Methylococcus capsulatus: one gene and its partner. The protein of the gene in region 1 interacts with the protein of each later gene in a pairwise test. Links are inferred from orthologs where the notes say so. Each region holds a gene or a part of one and is shown on either strand. Other genes may lie near its edges.

The links.
Region 2: the proteins of ispA (region 1) and purT interact in binary tests that used the Escherichia coli proteins (3 or more experiments, as listed by UniProt). The link is inferred for Methylococcus capsulatus from one-to-one orthologs.

What each region holds. Positions count from the first base shown.
Region 1 is NZ_CP104311.1:1,815,834-1,819,434, reverse strand. The notes cover bases 287-3,112. They hold ispA ((2E,6E)-farnesyl diphosphate synthase), read left to right. Parts: upstream 287-1,161; coding sequence 1,162-2,064; downstream 2,065-3,112. Other genes in these bases: dxs (1-deoxy-D-xylulose-5-phosphate synthase), read left to right, coding at 2,189-3,112; N4J17_RS09010 (exodeoxyribonuclease VII small subunit), read left to right, coding at 942-1,172; parE (DNA topoisomerase IV subunit B), read right to left, coding at 287-784. In the rest of the region: more of parE, read right to left, coding at 1-286; more of dxs, read left to right, coding at 3,113-3,601.
Region 2 is NZ_CP104311.1:3,280,790-3,284,443, forward strand. Bases 323-3,201 are described here. They hold purT (formate-dependent phosphoribosylglycinamide formyltransferase), read right to left. Parts: upstream 2,424-3,201; coding sequence 1,221-2,423; downstream 323-1,220. Other genes in these bases: N4J17_RS15855 (Maf family protein), read left to right, coding at 323-484; N4J17_RS15860 (lytic transglycosylase domain-containing protein), read right to left, coding at 507-1,151; N4J17_RS15870 (multicopper oxidase family protein), read right to left, coding at 2,535-3,201. Outside these bases: more of N4J17_RS15855, read left to right, coding at 1-322; more of N4J17_RS15870, read right to left, coding at 3,202-3,654. UniProt on the Escherichia coli protein: Involved in the de novo purine biosynthesis. Catalyzes the transfer of formate to 5-phospho-ribosyl-glycinamide (GAR), producing 5-phospho-ribosyl-N-formylglycinamide (FGAR). Formate is provided by PurU via hydrolysis of 10-formyl-tetrahydrofolate.

The sequences.
Region 1 (3,601 bases):
GGGCCGCGCCGTCTGGGCACCAGAGCACGGCCCATTCCACCGCTTCCTGCCGGCCCTCCATCGTACCGACGAACGGCTCATCCGGAATGGAGGCGCTGCCCTGCAACTGGTCCAGCAGGTATTGCGGCAGACCGTCCTGATAACACCAGGTTTGGCTGTCGCCACTGGCGTCATCGGTCATCCGGATTTCCAGCCCCGGGCACAACACGGCCTTGGCGCGCAGCAGATGTTTGAGCCGCGACCGGGAAAACCGGACATTGTCGAAATAATGCGCTTCCGGCCAAAATCGCACTGCCGTACCGGTCTCACGCCTAGGCGCCGTGCCGGTCTCGGCGAGCTCCTCCACTTTGTCGCCCTTTTCGAAGGCGATGGCATACACCTTCCCGTTGCGCCGCACTTCGACCTCCAGCCGCTGCGATAAGGCATTAACCACCGACACCCCGACGCCGTGCAGGCCGCCGGAATAGCGGTAGGCCTTCTGGGAGAACTTGCCGCCGGCGTGCAGCTTGGTCAGGATCACCTCGACGCCGGAGATGCCGAGTTCGGGATGGATGTCGACCGGCATGCCGCGGCCATCGTCCCGCACCTCCAAGCCGCCGTCGGCCAGGAAACGGACCTCGATGAGGCGGGCAAAACCGGCCAGGGCTTCGTCCACCGCGTTGTCGATGACCTCCTGGGCGAGATGATCGGGGCGGCTGGTGTCGGTGTACATACCCGGCCGGCGGCGGACCGGATCCAGTCCGCTCAAGACTTCGATGGCTGAGGCGTCGTAAACTGCATTCATGGAGTGAGATGGGGATACTGGGTAGGGAATAGGGACGCGGCGGCCGTCACGGACAGCGGCGCATTTTAATCAACTTGACAAGTTTGAGATAATGCCGTGTTTGGCCGCGAGACGAACCCGTCCTGGCCGCACCTTCGACTACCGCATTGAAACCGCCATGGCCCGCAAACCCCCGAGCTTTGAAGAAGCCCTCGCCGAGCTGGAGCAGCTGGTGGAACGCATGGAACAAGGCAATCTGCCACTCGAGGAATCCCTGAAACTGTTCGAGCGAGGCATCGAGCTCACGCGGACCTGTCAAAAATCGCTGCAGGATGCCGAACAGAAGGTCCAGATCCTGCTGGAAGAAAACAGTCTACCCACTTTGAAGCCATTTCGTGATGAACCCTGAACAACCTCTGAGCGATTTTATGCAGTCCTGCCAAGAGCGGGTGGAACGGGCGCTGGATGCGCGTCTGCCCGCCGCCGATCGCATGCCGGAACGGCTCCATCAGGCCATGCGCTACGCGGTGCTGGGCGGCGGCAAGCGCATGCGTCCCCTCCTCACCTATGCCACCGGCCAGGCGATCGGTGCGCGAGTGGAACTGCTGGATGGCCCCGCCTGCGCAGTCGAATTCATCCATGTCTATTCGCTGATCCACGACGATCTGCCGGCGATGGATGACGACGACCTGCGTCGGGGCAAACCGACCTGCCATAAGGCCTATGACGAGGCCACCGCGATACTCGCGGGAGACGGCCTACAGGCCCTGGCCTTCCATGTCCTCGCCCAGGATCCCAGCATCGCCGTGCCTGCGGAAAGCCGCATCGCCATGATCGAAACCCTGGCACGAGCCGCCGGCCCCGCCGGCATGGTGGGCGGCCAGGCAATCGACCTGGATTCGGTGGGCAAGAAGCTGGATCTGCCGGGATTGGAAAACATGCACATCCGCAAAACCGGCGCCCTGATCCGCGCCGCCGTCCGGCTGGCCTGCCTGACCAGTCCTGACCTGCCGGCCGAGCAGGCCGACCGCCTGGACCACTATGCCAAGTGCATCGGTCTCGCTTTCCAGATCCAGGACGACATCCTCGATGAGGAGAGCGACACCCAAACCTTGGGAAAAACCCAAGGCAAGGACCGCGACCACAACAAACCCAATTACCCGGCCCTGCTGGGACTGGCCGGCGCCAAGGAAAAAGCGAAGGAAATGTACGAGGCGGCACTGGAAAGCCTGGCCGGCTTCGGCCCCGAAGTCGGTCTGCTGCGCGAACTCTCCCGCTTCATTATCCAGCGGCAGAATTAGGGGAATGCCGCGCCTTTCCTTGAAAGGCAAGGACCGCGGCGACATAATTTCCGAGTAAGCTACTTTAGTTATTAGTCTGGACGCCGACCCCCCGGCTGGACCGAGCAACCTGGAACGCGATTACATGACCGAAACCAAAAGATATGCCCTTCTTGAAGCGGCAGACCATCCCGCCGCACTGCGCAATCTGCCGGAAGACAGGCTGCCGGAACTTGCCGAAGAGCTGCGGGGCTATCTCCTGGAGAGCGTGAGCCAGTCGGGTGGACATCTGGCTGCGGGACTGGGGACAGTGGAACTGACCATCGCCCTGCATTACGTCTTCAACACCCCCGAAGACAAACTGGTCTGGGACGTCGGCCATCAGGCCTATCCGCACAAGATCCTGACCGGCCGCCGCACCCGCCTGCCGACCATCCGCAAGAAGGGCGGACTGTCGGCCTTCCCCAATCGGGCCGAAAGCCCTTACGACTGCTTCGGCGTCGGCCATTCGAGCACCTCGATCAGCGCAGCCCTCGGCATGGCCGTCGCAGCCGCGCTGGACCGGCGGCCCATCCATGCGGTGGCGATCATCGGCGATGGCGGCCTCACGGGCGGCATGGCCTTCGAAGCGCTCAACCACGCCGGCACGCTGGATGCCAACCTCCTGATCATCCTCAACGACAACGAAATGTCGATCTCGCCCAACGTCGGCGCGCTCAACAACTACCTGGCGAAAATATTGAGCGGGAAGTTCTACTCGTCGGTCCGCGAAAGCGGCAAACATCTCCTGGGCCGCCACATGCCCGGCGTTTGGGAACTGGCGCGCCGCGCCGAAGAACACGTCAAAGGCATGGTGGCGCCGGGAACGTTGTTCGAAGAACTGGGATTCAATTATTTCGGCCCGATCGACGGCCACGATCTGGACACCTTGATCACAACCTTGCGTAATCTGCGCGATCAGAAAGGCCCCCGCTTCCTGCACGTCGTCACCCGCAAAGGCAAGGGTTACGCACCCGCCGAGAAGGATCCCGTAGCCTATCACGGTGTGGGCGCCTTCGACCTCGACGCCGACGAACTGCCCAAATCCAAGCCAGGAACACCGAGCTATACGGAAGTATTCGGCCAGTGGCTGTGCGACATGGCGGCGCGCGACCGGCGGCTGCTAGGCATCACGCCGGCGATGCGCGAAGGCTCGGGCCTGGTGGAATTCTCTCAGCGCTTTCCGGATCGCTATTTCGACGTCGGCATCGCCGAGCAGCATGCCGTGACATTCGCGGCAGGGCAGGCCTGCGAAGGCTACAAGCCGGTGGTGGCGATCTATTCCACCTTCTTGCAGCGCGCCTACGACCAGCTGATCCATGACGTCGCCCTGCAGAATCTGCCGGTGCTGTTCGCCATCGACCGCGCCGGGCTGGTCGGACCGGACGGACCGACCCATGCCGGCAGCTTCGATCTGAGCTTCATGCGCTGCATTCCCAACATGCTGATCATGGCGCCCTCGGACGAAAACGAATGCAGACAGATGCTCTACACCGGCTTCATCCATGACGGGCCGGCG
Region 2 (3,654 bases), 1.5 Mb from region 1 along the record:
CGAAGCGGCCAAGCCGGGAGAGGCTGCGGAAGATCTCGCCTTGAGGCTGGCCTGTCAGAAAGCACGGGCACTGGCAGCCGCCTATCCCGACCATTTGATCATCGGCTCGGATCAGGTGGCCGTGCTGGGGGATTCGAGACTGGGCAAGCCTGGTACTCATGAGAATGCGGTCGCCCAGTTGGCGAGGGCATCGGGGAATACCGTGACATTCCTGACAGGACTGTGCGTGTACGACGCGGTCTGCGGGATCAGCCATACCGGCCTGGACCGCTGCCGGGTCCATTTCCGTCGCCTGCACCGGGACCAGATAGAGCGCTACGTCGCCGCCGACCAACCCTACGACTGCGCCGGCGCTTTCAAGTCGGAAGGACTGGGCATTGCCCTCATCGAACGCTTCGAAGGTGACGATCCGAACGCTTTGGTCGGTCTTCCCCTGATCCTGCTGACGGAAATGCTGAAACGCTTTGGCGTCGCCGTCTTCTGAACGACTCCGGCAGGATGCGGCGTCAGTTCAGGCGATTGTAGTATTCGATCACCCGGTTGAGGTAATCCCGGGTTTCGGGAAAAGGCGGAACCCGGTTGCCATATTTGATGATGTTATTTTCGCCGGCATTGTAGGCAGCGACCGCCAAGCTGACATCGTTGAACATGCCGATCAGGTCACGCAGATAGCGGGCCCCGCCGTAGACGTTCTCCACCGGGTCGGTCCGGTCCCGCACGCCGTAGCGTGCCGCGGTGTCCGGCATCAGCTGCATCAGACCCACGGCGCCCTTGCCCGAAACCGCCTCCGAGTTGTATGCCGACTCGGCCTGGATCATCGCATGCAGCAGCAGGGGATCGAGATTGTAGCGCTCGGCCACTTCGGCGATCAGCGGCGCCAGCATTTCGCGGCTGCGCTCCAATGCCCCGACCTTGAAGGCGACCGGAGCCGCAGCCCGGCGGGACGGCTCCGGCTCATATGCGGGTGGCGGTGACCCCAACCGGGCCGACACCTTAGTGGTAGCGATCAACCGGTAGCCGCTATGTTGGGGGCGGTCGGTGTAATAGACATGGCCTTTCTTGTCGACGAACTTGTAGACATCCGCCGAGACCTGCGCCGCCGGCAACCCTCCCAGCAGCAGCGCAATCCAAAGACGTCGTTTCATCCACATGTTTTTACGTCGTTTTCTCGAATCGGAACGAGCGGGTTTATACCACCGCTCCGTTCGGCCGGACAAGCCTCAAGGCGACACTTTGACCGGCCGCACCCGCGATGCAGCCAGCACCGCCCGCCTTCGCGCCTCTTCCAGCGTATCCGCCGCCGCCAGCGCCACGCCCATACGCCGCCGCGGATGGGCCTCCGGCTTGCCGAACAGGCGAACCTCGGATTCCGGCACAGCCAGCGCCTGCTCCAGCCCCTCGAACGCGATGCCTTCCGCTGCCATCCCTCCGTAAATGACGGCGCTAGCGCCGGGACGCCTCAGGGCGGGATCGAGCGGCAATCCCAGAATCGCGCGCACATGCAGTTCGAACTCGTTCTGCGTTTGGCTGACCATGGTCACCATGCCGGTATCGTGCGGCCGGGGGCTCACCTCGCTGAACCACACCTCATCCCCCCGAACGAACAGTTCGACACCGAACAGCCCGCGCCCTCCCAAGGCATCGACCACGGTGCGGGCGATCGCCTCGGCGCGTTCCCTGGCCTTAGGACTCAGGGGCTGTGGCTGCCAGCTTTCCACGTAATCCCCGGCCTGCTGCCGGTGCCCTACGGGCTCACAGAGCGCGATCCCGGCGTCACCTCCGGAAGCGAGGGAACGCACCGTCAGCAGGGTAATCTCGAAGTCGAAGTCGATCCGGCCTTCGACGATGACACGGCTCGCCCCGACCCGCCCGCCCTCCCGCGCGTGATCCCAGGCCGGCTGGACATCGGAGGGGCTCTCGAGCAGGGATTGACCCTTCCCGGAGGACGACATGACGGGCTTGACGAAACAAGGAAAGCCGATCTTTGCCGCCGCCTCGGCCAAGGCTGCACAGGAATCGGCAAAGGCATAGGGTGAGGTCGGCAGGCCCAGTTTTTCCGCCGCCAGCCGCCGGATGCCTTCGCGGTTCATGGTGAGTTGCACAGCGCGGGCATTGGGAATAACCTCCGCCAGCCCCGCCCGCTCGATCTCGATCAAGGCATCGGTGGCGATCGCTTCGATCTCGGGCACGATGAAATGGGGACGCTCGGACTCGACCAGGCGATGGATCTCTCCTGGGTCTGTCATGTCGATGACGTGGGCGCGGTGGGCGACCTGCTGCGCCGGCGCGCCGGGATAGCGGTCGACCGCGATCACCTCGGCGCTGTAGCGCTGGAGGGAGATCGCCACCTCCTTGCCGAGTTCGCCGCTGCCCAGGAGGAGTACCCGGGTCGCACCGGGCGTGTTTGGGGTTCCTATGCGCATAGCTGAAGTCATGAATGGCTCAAGGGAATCGGCCGCCGCCAAAACACGGCGGAAGGCCAAGGGTTGCGGGCGAGGAATTGTAGCCAGCCCACATACGCTTGGCCATGCCATCTATTCGATGGAAAATTCGCGCATCATGCCCATGTCCTCATGCTCCAGGTTGTGGCAGTGGTACATGAACAAGCCTTTGAAGTCCTGGAACGGCTTGATCAGACGGATCCGCTCGCCGGGCATCGCCAACACGGTGTCCTTCCAGCCGGTGTCGACGAAACCGTCACGAACGCTTGCATAATCGCCCAGCACCGCGCTGTTCACGGTGCGGCTGATGATCTGGAAGGGCTGGCCGTGCAGGTGGATGGGATGCGCCATGGACATCATCATCCCCATGCCGCCGCTCCCGCCCATCATCCCCATGCCGCGATGCCCCATCATGCCCATTCCCATGCCACCGTGCATGCCCATGCCATGCCCGCCGCCGTGCTCCATGCCATCTTCCGGACCACCGTGGCCGTGGAATATCTCCAGCAATTGAACGCTGCCCAACGGAATCCTCTCGAACGGCTGCAGATCGTCATGGGCATAGGGGCGCCGATTGAGCAGCATGGACATCGGTCCTTCCGAAATCTCCAGGGGCACCGGTTTGTCCGGATTGGCAGTATCGGCCAGGGTGTAGCGGGAAATCTTTGCAAGGCGCCGTGGCAGGCCGGGACTTTCGCTCACCCGCCGGCCCACCCGAACCGTAAACAACGGGTAATCGCTGCCGGGGGGCAGAGCACTGTGCATCATCTCGCCCATCATCCGCCGCGCCATCATAGGAAAAGCTCCCGAAAATGGCAGGCTCCGCATGACCAGCTGAGAGCCGACGGCGCGCCCGCTGAAATCCATCCACACGTCCAGACGCTCACCCGGCGCGAGCATCACGTAGGGCTTGCTTTCCGGCGTTTCCAGCAGGCCGCCGTCGGTACCGATGACCGTCACAGGCGTGGCATCATCCCAGCCCAGCTTGTAGATGCGGGCGTTCGAGCCGTTCATGAGCCTGAACCGGTAGGCCCGGCTCGCTACCTCGACCGCGAAATCCGGGCGGCCATTGACCAGAATGCGGTCACCATGGAACCCCATCATCCGCTCGTGCATATGGCGGACATAGACGAGCTGGTTGTCAGCGTCGAAGCGCCGGTCCTGCAGTACGATGGGGATCTCGTATTCCCCCGCCGGCAGACCGAGCGCCGCC